Regions from separate parts of the Pseudofrankia sp. EUN1h genome, predicted to be linked through region 3. Evidence: predicted binding sites of a transcription regulator. Region 3 holds the regulator's gene; each other region holds the start of a gene.
The links. Region 3 encodes LexA, which represses DNA repair genes until DNA is damaged. Its sites were predicted from a motif close to CGAACNNNNGTTCG; they were not measured.

Region 1 (4,597 bases), on a different contig from region 3:
TGGGGCAGTCGTTCGTCTACTCGAACTTCGCCGGCTGGCCCGGCAAGCTCGTGATCAGCGTGCCGCCGTTCCCGGAGACGGGCGGCAACTCGCTGCGGACGTGCGCCACCGGCGCCTACGACAGCAACTGGCGCCAGTTCGGCCAGACGCTGAACGCGGCGGGGCGGCAGAACTCGATCGTCCGGCTGGCGTGGGAGGCGAACGGCAACTGGTACCCGTGGTCGGGCACCGACCCGGCCGCGTTCATCAACTGCTACCGGCACGTCGTGGACGCGATCCGCGCGACCGCGAACCCTGACCCGAAGTTCGACTGGACGATCAACTCGCACTACTCGCAGAACCCGCCGAGCCACAACCCGCTCGACCTCTACCCGGGCGACCAGTGGGTGGACATCGTGTCGATCGACGCGTACGACCAGTACCCGCCGTCGTACACGCTGGACCAGTTCAACGCGCAGGCGAACGCGACCGGCGGCATCACCTGGCTGTACAACTTCGCGCGGGCGCACGGGAAGCTGTTCGGCGTCCCCGAGTGGGGGGTCGCGTCCGGGTCCGGCGAGAACGGTGGCGGTGACAACGCCAACTACATCCAGTTCATGCGCGACTGGATGGTCGCCCGCGCCGGCCGTGGCATGTACTACGAGTCGTACTTCAACAACTGCGAAATGCAGAATGTCGGCTCGAACATCTACCGGCCGAAGGGACCGCACTGCCTGTACCAGAACACGGCGGCGGCGACTCGCTACGCGCAGCTGTGGTGAGGTGGCTGGCGGCCGCGAGGTAACAGCTCGCGACCGTGAGCAGCGCGTCGGCTCGTCGCTGGGCCGGGGCGCGGACGTCAGCCGGTCCGGCGGTCACCTGATCCGCCAGCCGTAGCGCGTCGAGCACGGTCCTGGCGTCATCGACCGGGACTGAGCCTGCGATCGTCACCCAGCCGCCCGGGTGCGCCTCCGCGCACCCGGGCGGTGCCGGTACCAGCGACAGCGAGCGGGCGCGCCAGGCGGCATCGGCGTCCCGCTCGACGCCGGCCGGGTCCGCGTCGCGCAGCCAGTGGTTGACCGCGGCGCGGACCTGGGCCGGCCCGGCCCGGCGCGCCAGGGCCGTGAGCTCGGCCTCCACCGGACCGGCGAGCGCCACCAGGCGCGGCGGACTGGTCAGCGGCGCCGTCAGGGCGAGCACATGGTCGAGGCTCACCTCACCGCGGCGGAACGCCTCCGCCAGCACCGGCAGACTGGTCAGGGCCCGCGCGGCGCCGAGCAGGGCGGCGGCCGTCGCGTCGGTCAGCCGGGCCCGCCCGGCGACCCAGCCAACGAGCGTAGGCCGCCCGTCCACCCCGCCCCGACCGGCGCGGTCACCGGCACCGTCGGGCCCGGTCGGGCATCCGCCAGGGCGGGTGCCGGCCGGACCGGCCGGACCGCTCGCCCCGGCGGTGCCGCGACGCCCCGGTCGTCCCCACCCATCGGCCAGGTCCGCCGCGCCCACCGCTCGCACCAGCGCGGCCTGCGCGGCCGCGATGACCCCGCCGAGCTGGCCTACCAGGTCGGCGACGGCGCCGTCCGCGAGCGAGGCAGGCTCGATCTCAGCCAGCGCCTGGCGCAGCGCCGCCAGCGCCGTCATCCCGTCACCGTCCATCCAGCCTCCCCCCGGAGCTGGGCGGCTGTCGGCCGCCTCGCGAGGGCGGCGCCGACCCGCACCGGCACGCCGGCGCCCGCGCCGTGCCCGAGGACCGCCGCGACGCGGACGCGCGGCGCGCCGAGCCACCGCCACCGCCCCGTGACGTCGCCGGCGGTCGCCCACCGGCGGCCTTCGGCCAGGCCGTGTCAGCCGCGGTGGCTCGGCGGTGGTGCCCTCAGAGCTGACCTCGCCAGAGCTGGCCACGCGCCGCCCTCTTCGAACTCACGTTCGACAATACGCCCAGCTCAGAGCCCCTTCAACCAGCCGCCGCACGCGGCGGGCCCTGCCGGTCGACCAGCAGTTCGACCAGGTGCTCCAGCTCGGTCGCCGGGTTCTCGGTGACCCCGGTGTGCACCGGTGAGGTCTGCACGACCGTGCTGCGCGGCGCGGTGAGCCAGCGGAACCGCTCGCCGGGCGACAGCACGCCCGCCGCTCCCGCCGCCGGGCCGCCGACGCACACCCGGTGCAACGCGTCGAGGTGAACGCGTACGGCCGCGAGGTCGAGGTACGGGTCGAGCGCCGCGAGCCGCTCGCCGTCGAGGACGCAGCGCAGGTCGAGGTAGCCGGCGCCCTGGCACCACAGCAGCACGCCGACGTTCATGCACTCGCCGCGCTCGACGCGCGGCACCACGCGTACCAGCGCGTACTCGAACAGCTCAGCCACGCCGGTCCTCCCCCGTCCGCTGCCCGCGTGCCAGCCGCAGCCAGGCCGGCGGTCCCTCCCGGTGGCCGGCCCGCTCGCGCGGGGCCGCGATCGCCGCCGGCCGCGCCACCGTCATCGGCTCGAGCCACGGCCTCCGGCCGCCGGCGCGCCCGGTGAGCCAACCGACGTACCGCTCCGGGTCCGCGTCGAGCCAGTCCGCCGGCACCAGGGCGACCACGGAGCGCACCAGCTCGGCGTCGACCAGCGGCGCGAGCTCGGCGTCGGCGGCGCGCAGCGCCCCGGCCGGGTCGGCGCCGAGCGCGGGCAGGAGCACGTGCTCCTCCCACCTGGGCAGTACCCGCTCGTCAGCCGGCACCGGCTCCGGCACCCGCTCCGGCACCGGGAGCCGCGCGTCGGCGGGCCGGGCCGGCCAGCCGTGATGCGGATAGAGCGCGGCGCCGTGGTCGATCAGCCATGGCCGGCCGCCCCAGACCAGCAGGTTCGGGTTCCGCCACGACCGGTCGACGTTGAGCGTCAGRGCGTCCAGCCACATCACCCGCGCGGCGAGCCCCGGGTCCACCTCGAAGGCCAGCGGGTCGTAGGTGATCGAGCCGGGAAGGTAGTCCATCCCCAGGTTGGCACCGGCGCTGGCCTTGAGCAGGTCCTGGATCTCCTGGTCGGGCTCGACGCGACCGAGCCTGGGATCCACGTCGATGACGACGAGCTCCGGCACGGGCAGCCCCAGCGCCCTGCCGAGCTCACCGACGACCACCTCGGCGACCAGCGACCGCGGCCCCTGTCCGGCGCCTCGGAACTTGACCACCCAGGTTCCCAGGTCGTCGCCCTCCATCAGCCCCGGCAGGCTGCCGCCTTCCCGCAAGGGCGTGGCATACCGAGTCGCCTTCACCAGCCGGAGCACCGCGACCTCCCGCCCTGCGCCGGCACCACTGCGGCGCCGTCCCGCGCAGGAAACCTAGTCGCGCCCGGCGGGGTGCTCCGGAACGGCCTGTTGGAGGGGCGCTAACTCGACGGCAGTCCCGCGGCGGTCCGCAGCGCGGGCAGGTCAAGAATCACGACGCTCCGGTACCCGGTCTCGATGATCTTGTCCCGGCGCAGCGCCCGCAGCGCCTTGTGAACGGTGGGGTCGTGCGCGCCGACCAGCGCTGCCAGCTCCTGCTGGGTCAGTGGCACTCCCAGCGCCCGTCCCCCCTCCGTCCGGTCGAACCCGTAGGCCCGGTCCAGCTCCACCAGCACCCGGGCGACCCGCACCGCCACCGGGCTGCCGGCGAACTCGACGCGCCGCCGGATGCTGAACCGCGTCTTCGCCACGATGCTCCGGCTGATCTCGGCCGAGGCTGCAGGATCCCTGGCCAGGTATCCGGCGAACTCCTCGCTCCGGATCACCTTGGCCAGCACGCCCCCGACGGCGGTGACCGTCGCCGACCGCGGCTGGGCGTCCAGCCCGGCGAACTCGCCGATGAGGTCCCCGCCGTGCCGCACGGCCAGCAGCGCCAGGCCCCCCGTGTCCGTCAGCGCCGTCACCTTCGTCCATCCGCGCAGCAGCACCGCCACGAACGTCGTCGCGTCGCCCTCACGCATCAGGTGCACGCCGCTCGGGAACTGCCGGAATCCGCCCAGTGCCAGCAGCCCCGTCTGTGACCGCTGCGGCAGCCGCCCCAGCAATGTCTGCTCCGGCCAACGAACGCGCCGCAGCCACTCACTCCGGCCCGCCTCCGTGTCCGGCGGCTCTCCCGAACCCAGCCCGCTCATGGCGCCCCCGCATCCATGCCGATCCCGACGTGACCAGGAAGTCAGCAACAGAATCCAGCGATTCAACCGAATCCGGCAAGCCACCACCGGCGAGACCCACAACTCACCGTAAACGCACCCGCCCCAGAGGGGGCCAATCCCAGCGACCTACCAGCTCAAAGACGCCAAGCCCCCAGACACCCACCACAAACAAGTCAGCAACCCGACACGCCACCAAGGCGCACCACCAAGGACCCCGATCCCCGGCAGCCCAGCGCAACGAACCCCAACACCTCAGCAAGAACCACCCCAGCCCCAACCCGCAATGCCGCCGAAGGCGGCGAGCCAGCGGGGGTGTCGGGGGCCGCAGGCCCGTGACCCCGGGGGGTTCCAGGGGGTCGCCCCCCTGGGCAGACATTACGGCAAAGGGGAAGCCGCTCCCGTAAGGGGCGGCGAACAGCGCTCCCCAGACCGTCGGGGGCCGCAGGCCCCCGACCCGGGGGTTCCAGGGGGTCGTCCCCCTGGGCAGAA
Region 2 (7,984 bases), on a different contig from region 3:
GCGGCGTCGGGCCCGGTCGACGCGCCTCCGGCGGGCGGTACCGCGGCCGACGCCAACGGAGCCGCGGCCGTCGGGATCCCACCGCACCGGGCCAGCGGCCCGGCGGGGCCGATGGCGGTGGTCGGCGCGGTGGCCGGTGTCGAGGTGGCCGGTCCGGTCACCTCGGCCGGCTGAGCCCGGGACGGCCCGTCCCGTGCCCTCCCCAGGTCGGTTCACCGACCTCGCCTACGCGGTGGGCTGGCGGGTGGTGCGCACGCTGCCCGAGCGGCTCGCCGCGCGCGGCTTCGCCGCCGGGGCCGACTGGGCCATCCGCCGCGGCGGCAAGGGGGCGCGGCGGCTGCGGTCGAACCTCGCGCACGTCGTGCCCGAGGGCACCGACCTCGACGCGCTGACGAAGGCCGCGATGCGCTCCTACGCGCGCTACTGGCTCGAGGTCTTCCGGCTCCAGGACATGCCGCCCGAGCGCTACATCGGGGACATGGCCGTCCGCGACGAGCACCACCTGCGCGATGCCTACGCCGCCGGCAAGGGCATGATCCTCGCCCTGCCGCACATGGGGAACTGGGAACAGGCCGGCGCGTGGCTCGCCGGCACCGGGGTCCCGTTCACCACCGTCGCCGAACGGCTGCGGCCCGAGTCGCTTTTCGATCGGTTCGTGGCCTTCCGCGAGTCGCTGGGTATGGAGGTCATCCCGCTCACCGGCGGCGCCGAGCCGCCGTCGGCACTGCTCACCGAGCGGCTGCTGGCCGGCGGCTGCCTGTGCCTGCTGGCCGACCGGGACCTGTCCGCGCGCGGCGTGCCGGTGGAGTTCTTCGGCGGGCGAGCGCGGATGGCGCCGGGGCCGGCGGCGCTGGCGCTGCGCACCGGCGCCGCGCTGCTGCCGACCACGCTCTGGTTCGAGGGGGGCGGCTGGCGCGCCCGGATCTTCCCTCCCGTCGAGCACACGGACGTGGCGACGATGACCCAGGCGATGGCCGACGCGTTCGCGACGACGATCCGCGAGCACCCGGCCGACTGGCACATGCTGCAGCGCGTCTGGCTGGACGAGCCGGGCCAGGCGGCCGGCGCGGGCCAGGCGGCCGGCGCGGGCCAGGCGGGCGGGGCGGGCCAGGCGGGCGGGGCGGCCCAGGCGGGGCCGGGGGAGCGGTGAGGATCGGGCTGGCCTGCCCCTACACCTGGGACGTCCCGGGCGGGGTGCAGGTACACGTCCGTGACCTGGCCGAGACGCTGATCGCGGCCGGGCACGAGGTGTCGGTGATCACCCCGGCCGACGACACGGACGCGCTGCCGCCCTATGCCGTCGACGCCGGCCGGGCGCTGCCGGTGCCATACAACGGCTCGGTGTCGCGGGTGCTGATGGGACCGGTCTCGGCGACCCGGGTGCGCCGCTGGCTGCGCGAGCACGACTTCGACGTGCTGCACGTCCACGAGCCGACCGCGCCGAGCATCGGCCTGCTCGCCTGCATGCTCGCCGACGGCCCGATCGTCGCCACCTTCCACACCGCCAACCCGCGTTCGAAGATCCTCACTGCCGCCCAGGGCGCCCTCCAGCCGTCACTGGAGAAGCTGCGCGCCCGGATCGCGGTCTCCGAGGCGGCCCGGCGCACGATCGTCGAGCATCTCGGCACCAGCGCGGTACTGATCCCGAACGGGGTGCGTGTCGCCGCGTTCGCGGGTGCCCACCCGCTGCCCGGCTATGAGCCGCCGCGGCACACCGTCTGCTTCCTCGGCCGCATCGACGAGCCGCGCAAGGGGCTGGACGTGCTGCTCGCCGCGCTGCCGGAGCTCGCTCGCCGGGTGCCGGGCGTGCGCCTGCTCGTCGCCGGGCCGGGCGACGTCGCGGCGGTGCGGTCCCGGCTCGACCCGCTGCTGCGCGACCAGGTGAACCTCGTCGGGCTCGTGTCGAACGAGGACAAGGCCAGGGTGTTCGCCTCCGCCGACGTGTACTGCGCGCCGAACACCGGCCAGGAGAGCTTCGGGATCGTGCTGCTGGAGGCGATGGCGGCGGGCACCCCCGTCATGGCCAGTGACCTCGACGCGTTCCGCCGGGTGCTCGACGACGGCCGGGCGGGCCGGCTGTTCGGTGTCGGCGAGCCGGCCCAGCTCGCAGCCGGGCTCGCCGAGCTGCTCGGGGACGAGGTGGCGCGCGCCGCGCTCGTCCGGCACGGCCGGTCGGTCGTCGCCGGCTACGACTGGCCGGTGATCGCCGAGTCGATCGTCGATCTCTACCGTATGGTCACCGCCGGCGCCGGTCCCGTCTCCCTCGCCTCCGCCGCGGACGCCTGAACCCGGCTTCTGTGATGCTCGGGACGTCCCGGACCCAGCCGCCACCCGGTCGTCTACGCTGCCCGGAATGACAGTCGTCGTGGCCGTGGTCGCCGTCGTGGTGGCGATCGCGACCTACCTCACCTGGATGGCGCGCCGCCTCGACCGGCTCGGCGTCCGGGTGGACGCGGCCCAGGCCGGGCTGGCCGCCCAGCTGGCCGCGCGCGCGGGGGCGGCGGTGGCACTGGCCGAAAGCCGCGGGCTCCTGCCGCTGACCGCGGCGGCCGAGCGCGCGCTGGCCGGGCACGCGGCGCTGCGGGCCGGCGCGGCGCTGGACACCGGTGTCGAGGACACCGAGAACGAGCTCAGCCGCGCCCTGCGCGCTCCCGAGGTGGGCACCGCCGGCCAGGGCGCGCCGCAGCTGCTGCACGCCGTCGACTCGGCGGCGGCCCGGGTGGCGCTCGCCCGCCAGCTGCACAATGACGCGGTGCGCGATCTGCGCGCGTTGCGGGGCCGGCGCCTGGTGCGGGTCACGCGCCTGGGCAGCCGCCGCCCGCTGCCGGCCTACTTCGAGATCGACGATGCCCTGCCGGCGCGGTGGGGCGGGGGGCTCCACGCCAGATCGCGAAGCGATCTGGGAGGTCCGGGTCGCGAGCGCCCGACCGAGGTGGTCGCGGACCCGGCCATCTGACGTCCGGGCGAACGCCAGGCACCCGGAGTGATCAGCGGGACGCGCTGCGGCGAGGCTGAAGCGCGCCGGTCGGCCGTACCATGGGATTGGTATGTCCGCCCGGCCGGTGAGGGCCGGTCGAGGTCGGGGAGTCGCGACCGGACGCAGGGTCCGGACACAGGGTCCGGACACGGGGCGCGGCCCTGGACTGGGCCTCCGGGCCCCGCCCGTCCGACCAGCGCGCGAGTTCCGCGGCCCTCGGGACGACGGGGGCTCGCGGCCGTACGGCCGCGAGCCGGACCGGTGCGGGACATGACCAGAACGCATGACCGTGACGAGGACACCCGAGAGAGACGGATCGCCATGCCTGCCGGAGCCACGCCAGCTGAAACGCCCGCCGGAGTCCCCGCGCCCGCCGGGCCAGCGAGGCAGGCCGGCACCGCGCGCGTCAAGCGCGGCATGGCCGAGATGCTCAAGGGCGGTGTGATCATGGACGTGGTCACGCCCGAACAGGCCAAGATCGCCGAGGACGCCGGCGCCGTCGCCGTGATGGCGCTCGAGCGGGTCCCGGCTGACATCCGCGCCCAGGGCGGCGTCGCCCGGATGAGCGACCCCGACATGATCCAGGGCATCGTCGAGGCCGTCTCCATTCCGGTCATGGCGAAGGCCCGGATCGGGCACTTCGTCGAGGCGCAGGTGCTCCAGGCGCTGGGTGTCGACTACGTCGACGAGTCCGAGGTGCTCACCCCGGCCGACCCGCACCACCACATCGACAAGTGGGCGTTCACCGTCCCGTTCGTCTGCGGCGCGACGAACCTGGGCGAGGCGTTGCGGCGGCTCTCCGAGGGCGCGGCGATGATCCGCTCGAAGGGCGAGGCGGGCACCGGCGAGGTGTCCAACGCCGTCGTGCACATGCGCACCATCCGCGCGGAGATCGCCCGGCTGTCGGCGCTGCCCGCCGAGGAGCTCTACTCCGCCGCCAAGGAGCTGCGCGCGCCGTACGACCTGGTCGCGGAGGTCGCCCGGCTCGGCAAGCTGCCGGTCGTGCTGTTCACCGCGGGAGGCATCGCCACCCCGGCGGACGCGGCGCTGATGATGCAGCTCGGCGCGGACGGGGTGTTCGTCGGCTCCGGCATCTTCAAGTCCGGTGACCCGGCGAAGCGGGCGCGGGCGATCGTCGAGGCGACGACGATGTACAACGACCCGGGCGTGATCGCCAAGGTCTCCCGCGGCCTCGGCGAGGCCATGGTCGGCATCAACGTCAGCGAGCTGGCCCCCGCCGCCCGCTACGCCGACCGCGGCTGGTGAGTTCTTCGGAGGAGAGCGTCCGGATCGGCGTGCTGGCGCTGCAGGGGGACGTGCGGGAGCATGCCCGGGCGCTGGTCGCGGTGGGGGCGGAGGCGGTCGAGGTGCGCCGGCCCGAGGAGCTCGCCGCCGTCGACGGGCTGGTGCTGCCGGGCGGGGAGTCGACGACGATCGGCCGGCTGCTGCGGATCTTCGGGCTGCTCGAGCCGCTGCGGGCGGCGGTCGGCGACGGCCTGCCGGTGTACGGCTCCTGCGCCGGGATGATCCTGCTCGCTCAGGACGTGCTCGACGGCCGGCCGGACCAGCCGCTCATCGGCGGCCTCGACGTCGTCGTGCGGCGCAACGCCTTCGGCCGGCAGGTCGACTCGTTCGAGGCCGACCTGGAGGTCGAGGGCCTGGTCGGCCCGCCGCTGCACGCCGTGTTCATCCGCGCGCCGTGGGTCGAGAAGGCCGGTGACGGCGTGACGGTCCTCGCCAGGGTCGGGGAACATCCGGTCGCGGTCCGGCAGGGGCATCTGATGGCGACGTCGTTCCACCCGGAGCTGACGGGGGACACCCGAATGCACGAGCTGTTCGTCGACATGGTGACCCGGCGGCGCGCGCCGGGCTAACGGCGTTCGCCGCCTGGTGCCTGGTGCCTGGTGCCATGCCTCCAATGCCCGGTTCACGACGCCTGGTCGACGCCGGCCGCGGGGGGCGGTGGGCCAGTCGCGGTAAAGATGGTAGGAGGAAACACGACGTTCACCGGTCGGCCGGCTACGGTGCCCGCCGGCCCGGACAACCAGAACTCGGCCTTCGGGCGCGCATGGCTCCGCCGTTCTCGCGCACCCCTTGGCCATGTGGGATCATGAAGGTTCCCGTGCCGGGGACGGCCGGGCCGACGGACTGGCCGAAGGAGGTGCGCGCGTGCTGCGTCGTCGCGCCGCCAGAGGCGTTGGGTCAACAGAGGGGCAAGCATGAGCGGTCACTCCAAGTGGGCGACCACGAAGCACAAGAAGGCGGTCATCGACGCCCGTCGTGGCAAGCTGTTCGCCAAACTGATCAAAACGGTCGAGGTGGCCGCGAAGACCGGCGGCGGTGACCCGGCCGGTAATCCCACCCTCGCCGACGCGATCGCGAAGGCGAAGTCGCAGTCCGTGCCGAACGACAACATCGAGCGGGCGGTCAAGCGCGGCTCCGGTGAGCTGGCCGGTGGCGTGACCTACGAGTCGATCACCTATGAGGCCTATGGCCCGAGCGGGGTCGCCGTGATGGTCGAGTGCCTCACCGACAACCGCAACCGGGCCGCCTCGGACGTCCGGGTTGCCGTCACCCGCAATGGCGGCACGATCGCCGACCCGGGCTCGGTCTCCTACCTGTTCAACCGCAAGGGCGTCGTGCTGGTCACCAAGACTGCGGGGCTGACGGAGGACGACGTGCTGCTGGCGGTTCTCGACGCCGGCGCCGACGAGGTCAACGATCTCGGCGAGGCCTTCGAGGTGGTCGCCGAGGCCACCGACCTGCACACGGTGCGGGTCGCGGCGACGGACGCCGGCCTGACGGTGGAGTCCGCCGAGATCTCCTGGCTCCCGAGCGTCAGCGTGCCGCTCGAGGCCGAGCCCGCCCGCAAGGTGCTCAAGATCGTCGATGCCCTCGAGGACCTGGACGACGTCCAGTCCGTCTGGTTCAACGYCGACATCTCCGACGAGGTCATGGAGCTCGTCGCGGGTTGACGGCGGGAGTCGCTGCCCGGCGGCGTGTCGGGCGATGTCCGAACCGTCCCGTACTAGGATCCGAACAGGCGTTCGCTATCTCGGTGAACGCTCTTGTCCTGGGCGGAGGTTCGGCGGGTGCGGGTGCTCGGTGTTGATCCCGGGCTGACCAGGTGCGGGCTTGGGGTTGTGGACGGCGGGGGTGCTGGGCAGCGCGCGACGCTGGTCGAGGTCGGGGTCGCGCGGACGCCGGCGGATGAGGACGTGGCGATCCGGCTGCGGGACATCTCGCTGGAGATCGAGTCCTGGCTGGACCGGCACCGCCCGGACGCGGTCGCGGTGGAGCGGGTGTTCGCCCAGGCGAACGTGCGCACGGTGATGGGCACCGCGCAGGTCGGCGCGGTCGCGATCGTGCTCGCGGCGCGCCGTGGCCTGCCGGTCGCCCTGTACACCCCGAGCGAGGTCAAGGCCGCCGTCACCGGCAGCGGCCGGGCGGACAAGAGCCAGGTGACCTTCATGATCACTAAGCTGCTCGACCTCGCGGCGCCGCCGAGACCGGCGGACGCCGCCGACGCGCTCGCGCTCGCGCTGTGCCATGTCTGGCGCGGGCCCGCGCTCGCCAGGGTGCGGGCCGCCGCGGCCGGCGCGGGGGCTGCCCGCGCCGCCCGGCTCGCGACGCCGCCGGCCGGGGGGCCGACATGATCGCGTCCGTCGCCGGGCCGGTGCTGTCGGTGTCGCCGACGGCGGCCGTCGTGGAGGTCGGCGGGGTGGGACTCCTGGTGCAGTGCACCCCCGTGACGCTCGCCGGGCTCGTCGTCGGCGAGCCGGCGCGGCTCGCGACCGCCCTGGTGGTCCGGGAGACCGAGCTGACGCTCTACGGGTTCGCGGACGCCGACGAGCGGGAGGTCTTCGAGACTCTGCAGGCCGCGGGCGGAGTCGGGCCGAAGCTGGCCCAGGCGGTCCTCGGGGTGCTGGCGCCGGACGACGTGCGCCGCGCGGTCGCCGAGGAGGACCTGGCGGCACTGACGAAGGTGCCCGGCGTCGGCCGCAAGGGCGCCCAGCGGATCGTGCTCGACCTCAAGGACAAGCTCGGCCCGCCGGTGGGTGGCGCGGCGCCGCGCGCCGGCCTCGGCGCCTCGGGACGGATCATGCCCGCCCCGAGGACCGCGACCGAGCAGGTGACGGACGCGCTCGTCGGCCTTGGATACTCGACCCGCGAGGCGCAGGACGCGGTGGCGGCGACCGGCGACGGCCCGGACGGCGACGTCTCCGCGCTGCTGCGCGCCGCGCTCGCCGTCCTGCGGCCGCGTTAGGCGGCAGGGGGCGTACGGGACAGTGGGGCACATGGGAAGCGAGGAAGGGCTCGTCGCGGCCGCGACCGCGGCGGACGCCGAGGAGCGTGCGTTCGAGGCGGGACTGCGGCCGCGGACGCTGGCGGAGTTCGTCGGGCAGCGCAAGGCACGGGAACAGCTGTCGATCATGCTGGCCGGTGCGCGCGGCCGGGGGCGCCCGCCGGACCACGTGCTGCTGTCCGGGCCGCCGGGCCTCGGCAAGACGAGCCTTGCCATGATCATCGCGCAGGAGCTGGCGGTGCCGCTGCGGCTCACCAGCGGCCCCGCGATCGAGCGGGCCGGTGACCTGGTCGCCGTCCTCACGTCGCTCGCGCCCGGCGAGGTGCTCTTCATCGACGAGATCCACCGGATCGCCCGCCCGGCCGAGGAGCTCCTCTACTCCGCGATGGAGGACTTCCGCGTCGACGTAGTGCTCGGCAAGGGCCCCGGCGCGACCGCGATCCCGCTCGACGTCGCCCCGTTCACCCTGGTCGGCGCGACCACCCGGGCGGGCCTGCTGACCGGGCCGATGCGCGACCGGTTCGGCTTCACGGCCCATCTCGACTTCTACGACGCGGACGAGCTGACCGCCGTGCTCACCCGGTCCGCCCGGCTGCTGGGGGTGGAGCTCAGGCCAGAGGGGGCGGTCGAGGTGGCGGGGCGCTCCCGCGGCACCCCTCGGATCGCCAACCGGCTGCTGCGCCGGGTCCGCGACTACGCCG
Region 3 (4,212 bases):
CGTCGCTGCTCAACCGGCTGACCGGCGCGGGCGTGCTCGTGGAAAACGCGCTGTTCGCCACGCTGGACCCGACGGTGCGCCGCGCGACGCTGCCCGACGGCCGGGTGTTCACGCTCACCGACACGGTCGGCTTCGTCCGCCACCTGCCCCACCAGATCGTCGAGGCGTTCCGCTCCACGCTCGAAGAGGTCGCGGACGCGGATCTGATCATCCATGTGGTCGACGGCTCGCATCCGGACCCGATCGGGCAGCTCTCGGCCGTGCGCGAGGTGCTGAACGACATCGACGCCGGCGACGTGCCCGAGCTCATCGTGGTGAACAAGACCGACATCGCCGACAAGACGACGGTCGCGGGCATCAAGCGGATCGCTCCCGACGCGGTGTGCGTGTCGGCGCGGACGGGTGCCGGCCTGGAGGAGCTGGTGGAGGCCCTGGCCGCCCGGGTGCCGCACCCGCAGGTCGAGGTCGACGTCCTCGTCCCGTACAACCGCGGGGATCTCGTCGCCCGGATCCACGAGTCCGGTGAGGTTCTCGACCAGGCGCACACCGCGACGGGCACCGAGCTGCGCGCTCGCGTCTCCGCGGGCCTGGCCGCCGACCTGGACGCCTTCCGCCAGAGCGTCGACGCCTAGGGCGCATCACCGCCACGGCGCCTGTCGGTAGGTTCGTGGCGTGGCCGTGGAGGAATCGGGCAAGGCGGACAAGCCCGGTTCGCTCGGGCTGGCCGCTGTCATCGGCGCGGTCGCCGGGCTGTCCCTCGCCACTCGGTGGGGTGCGCTCCCCATGATCGCGGCGGCCGTCGTCGGTGGCCTGCTGACGACGGTGTCGGAGGCGGTCGCGCGGGCGCGGCAGCGTCCCGGCCAGATCCCCGCGTTGTGGTCGCGCATCGTGATGAGCACCGCGATGGCGGCGCCCCTGGCGTGGGCGCTGGCGGCGGTGACCGGGGCCGGGCCGGTGGTCGTGGGCCTGGTCGCCGGCGCGCTGGCCGGCGCGCTGGGGCTCCGTCCGCAGAAGGTGGTGCTTGGCCCGCTGGTGGGGCTCGCCATCGGCTACGGGTGCCGGCTGCTCTGGGGCGACGTCCCTGCCGCGATCGTCGGCGCGGCCACCGTGCTCGCCTTCCGGACCGTGTCGGCGGCGATCTTCCGGGACCCGCAGGTGATGATGCTCGCCGAACGGGTCAGCCCCGCGGATCTGCCGTTCGTGGTCCCGCTGGTGGCGCGGACCCGCTATGTCGGGACGGGCTACGTGCGCGACCTGGCCGAGGTGCTCGGCGGCGACTACCAGGCCGCCGCCCCCGACGTCGGGATCGTCGCCTCGCTGGACGAGCTGGCCGGCCCCGAGTTCGATCCCGCGACCGTCGCCCCGCTGGTGCGGGAGTTCTACGAGCACACCACCCGGTTCACCCTCGACATCGTTCCGCGATGGCGGTTGTGGGTGCGGCCCGGCTACCTGCTCTACCGCACCGTGCTCGCGCGCCCGCTGGGGCAGGCGAACGTGCCCATGAACCAGCGAGAGGCGCAGCGTGGGGTTCGCAGCCGGATCGACACGATCAGCGGCACCGACGACGGCACCGTAAGCATCCGGGGCTGGATCAGGTCGTACGTCGACAACGACGAACCCATCTACGTGGGGATCTACACGACCTACCGCCGGGACGGCCGCGGCTACGTCAGCGTCGGCTTCCCGCTGCCACAGGCCAGCTTCACGGCCACCCTCGCGCCGACCGCGCGGGCCGGCGGCGGGCTGGTGCTGTCCAGCCGCGGCGACCTGGACCAGCCCGGGCACTATCTGACCTATGTGGACGCGGAGACGAAGGAGCTGACCGCCGCGGCGGTCCACGGCTTCGCCGAGCAGCTCGACGTCTACCTCGAGGACGGCGAGCTGCGAGCCGAACACGAGTTCTGGGTGTTCGGCCTGCCGTTCCTCGTGCTCCACTACTCGATCCACCGCAAGGCCGAACTCGGCTAGCCGAGTTCGGCTAGCCGAGTTCAGTCTCAGCGCCTCACGGAGTGCTCAGACGCGGCGCATGACGGCGACGACGCGGCCGAGGATGGTGGCGTCGTCGCCGGGGATGTCGTGGAAGGCCGGGTTCTCCGGCTGGAGCCACGCGTGGCCGTCCCGGCGGCGCAGCCGCTTGACGGTCGCCTCCCCGTCGATCAGGGCGGCGACGATCTCGCCGTTCTCGGCGACCGGCTGCTGGCGGACCGCCACCAGGTCGCCGTCGCAGATCGCCGCGTTGATCATCGAGTCGCCGACGACCCGGAGCAGGAACAGGGTGCCCTCGCCGACGATCTCACGCGGCAGCGGCAGCACGTCCTCGACCGCCTGCTCGGCGAGGATCGGCCCACCGGCGGCGATCCGGCCGACCAGCGGCACGTAGGCGGTCGCCGCCTTCAGCGAGTCCTGCTCGCCGGCCTCGCGGGCGAGCGCGTCGTCGGCCGGGCCGAGCGTGTGCACCCGCAGCGGGCTCACGCCGCCCCGGCCCCTGCCCGCGCCGGCCGTCTGCCGGGTCTTCGGGATCGGCCTGACCGGCCGGCCACCCTCGGGGGAGACCACCTCGATCGCCCGCGGCCGGTTCGGGTCGCGGCGCAGCAGGCCCTTGTCCTCGAGCATCCTGAGCTGGTGCGCGACGCTGCTGGTGCTGGTCAGGCCCACCGCCTCGCCGATCTCGCGCACGCTCGGCGGGTAGCCGCGCCGCTCGACCGCGTCACGGATCACCTCGAGCACCTTGCGCTGACGGGGAGTCAGGCCGTCGTCGTCGACGGGGCCGTCGGGGAAGGCGCGTACGGTGCCGTCGCTCTCCTCGTCGCCGCTGGCCGACGGGCGTCCTGCCCTGCGCGGCCCCCTGCCCTGCGTGGTCATGGCCTAGGTTCTCCCTCGCTCAAGGTCATGGTGCGGGACCGGGCCGCCGGCTTCTCATCGGCCTCACCTGTGGATAAGGGGAGCCGGGTTGCGCCCGATCGTGTGACGACCGTAGCCCGGTGGCGCGCGAATCTCAAACAGGCGTTCGAGCGTGTCTGCGTGCTCTGTCGGCCTTGTGCATGTAAGAATCGACCATCAGTTCGAAGCGGGCCCTGTCCTCGTCCTGACTTCCGCTACCGGCTACTGCCGCCGGTGGTCGCCAGTTGTAGATCTTGGGCTACCTTCCCGATGGCCCCAGATGTCTGCCGGGGATGTCTCCCTCGATGACCGGTCGCCACGGTTCTTCGAGGGCTCGCGCCCCGGACCCCCCGACGTTGGTTGAGCTTCGCTCGACGAGCTGTGCCGGGTAATGGCCCGGCCGCTAGGAGGTTTGGCGTGACGAACCCGCGTGGGGCCACCCTGGTCCCAGGGCGCCCGGCCCCGCGACAGCCGGACGGCGCCGATGTGATCGCCCTGCCCGTACCGAGCCGTCGTCGGTCGGCGAACGCCGCCCCGCCGGCGGTTCCCAGCCCGCTCGCGCGGGCTGTCGCCGCCGAGCACCCGGTCGCCGGCGCGAGGTTGGACCGCCGGCGGGCGGGACGGCCGGCGCCCGCGCTGAGGCTGACCGGCCGCGGCCGGGCCGTCGCCGGGCTCCTGCTTGTCCTCGCTGTCTGGGGCGCCACCAGCGCCGCATGGCTCGCCGTTCACTGGGCGCTCGCCGCCTTCTGACCGGCGGCGTCCTTCCCTGGCCCGACGCCCGCGCCGACCACCCGGTCGGCGCGGGCGTCGGGCTGTCGGCATGTGACGGTTCRTCGCGAACCTGCTGCTTCTCCCCGTCTGGGCGGGTGGGATCCGACACGCGCGGGGGGCATGCTCACGGGTGATCCGGGTATGCGCTACTCTGGCAGCACAACATCTTGTAGTTACATACCTGTAAGTAGTCCACAGCTTGTAGTTGCGGAATAGCTAGCCGCGGAACGGCAGCGTTCCGTGGGAGCTGTGGAGACCGTCCCGACGGTGCGCGGTCGCGCTCGTGGGAGCTTCCCCGGCCAGGTCGCCATGCCCTGCGTCAGCCATGCCTCGGGAAGCAGGGACGGGGCCGAAGCGTGGACGCGTTCTCTCGCGTGCGTGGTTGTTCCTACAGGGGTCTGACGAAGGGAGGAGCCGTGCGGTGTCCGTTTTGCCGGCATCCCGACAGCCGAGTGGTGGACAGCCGGGAAGCCGATGAGGGCGCGGCCATCCGGCGCCGCCGGGCGTGCCCGTCCTGCGGGCGGCGGTTCACGACCATGGAGGAGGCCTCGCTGCAGGTGC

Region 1: a site for LexA is predicted at 1,892-1,905, ahead of BCD49_RS23440 (DUF222 domain-containing protein). Genes of this name have one in related genera too.
Region 2: a site for LexA is predicted at 6,014-6,027, ahead of ruvC (crossover junction endodeoxyribonuclease RuvC). Genes of this name have one in related genera too.

What each region holds. Positions count from the first base shown of each region.
Region 1 is NZ_MBLN01000063.1:157,699-162,295, forward strand. It holds gene BCD49_RS23435 (glycoside hydrolase family 26 protein) at 1-761, shown strand, start outside; gene BCD49_RS23440 (DUF222 domain-containing protein) at 652-1,632, opposite strand; gene BCD49_RS23445 (DUF3037 domain-containing protein) at 1,931-2,338, opposite strand; gene BCD49_RS23450 (HipA family kinase) at 2,331-3,236, opposite strand; gene BCD49_RS23455 (Crp/Fnr family transcriptional regulator) at 3,338-4,087, opposite strand.
Region 2 is NZ_MBLN01000014.1:209,406-217,389, reverse strand. It holds gene pgsA (phosphatidylinositol phosphate synthase) at 1-174, shown strand, start outside; gene BCD49_RS05835 (phosphatidylinositol mannoside acyltransferase) at 194-1,150, shown strand; gene BCD49_RS05830 (glycosyltransferase family 4 protein) at 1,147-2,286, shown strand; gene BCD49_RS05825 (hypothetical protein) at 2,354-2,956, shown strand; gene pdxS (pyridoxal 5'-phosphate synthase lyase subunit PdxS) at 3,299-4,243, shown strand; gene pdxT (pyridoxal 5'-phosphate synthase glutaminase subunit PdxT) at 4,240-4,851, shown strand; gene BCD49_RS05810 (YebC/PmpR family DNA-binding transcriptional regulator) at 5,197-5,952, shown strand; gene ruvC (crossover junction endodeoxyribonuclease RuvC) at 6,070-6,633, shown strand; gene ruvA (Holliday junction branch migration protein RuvA) at 6,630-7,244, shown strand; gene ruvB (Holliday junction branch migration DNA helicase RuvB) at 7,276-7,984, shown strand, end outside.
Region 3 is NZ_MBLN01000045.1:94,659-98,870, reverse strand. It holds gene hflX (GTPase HflX) at 1-632, shown strand, start outside; gene BCD49_RS11495 (hypothetical protein) at 673-1,968, shown strand; gene lexA (transcriptional repressor LexA) at 2,014-2,862, opposite strand; gene BCD49_RS11485 (hypothetical protein) at 3,298-3,630, shown strand; gene nrdR (transcriptional regulator NrdR) at 4,068-4,212, shown strand, end outside.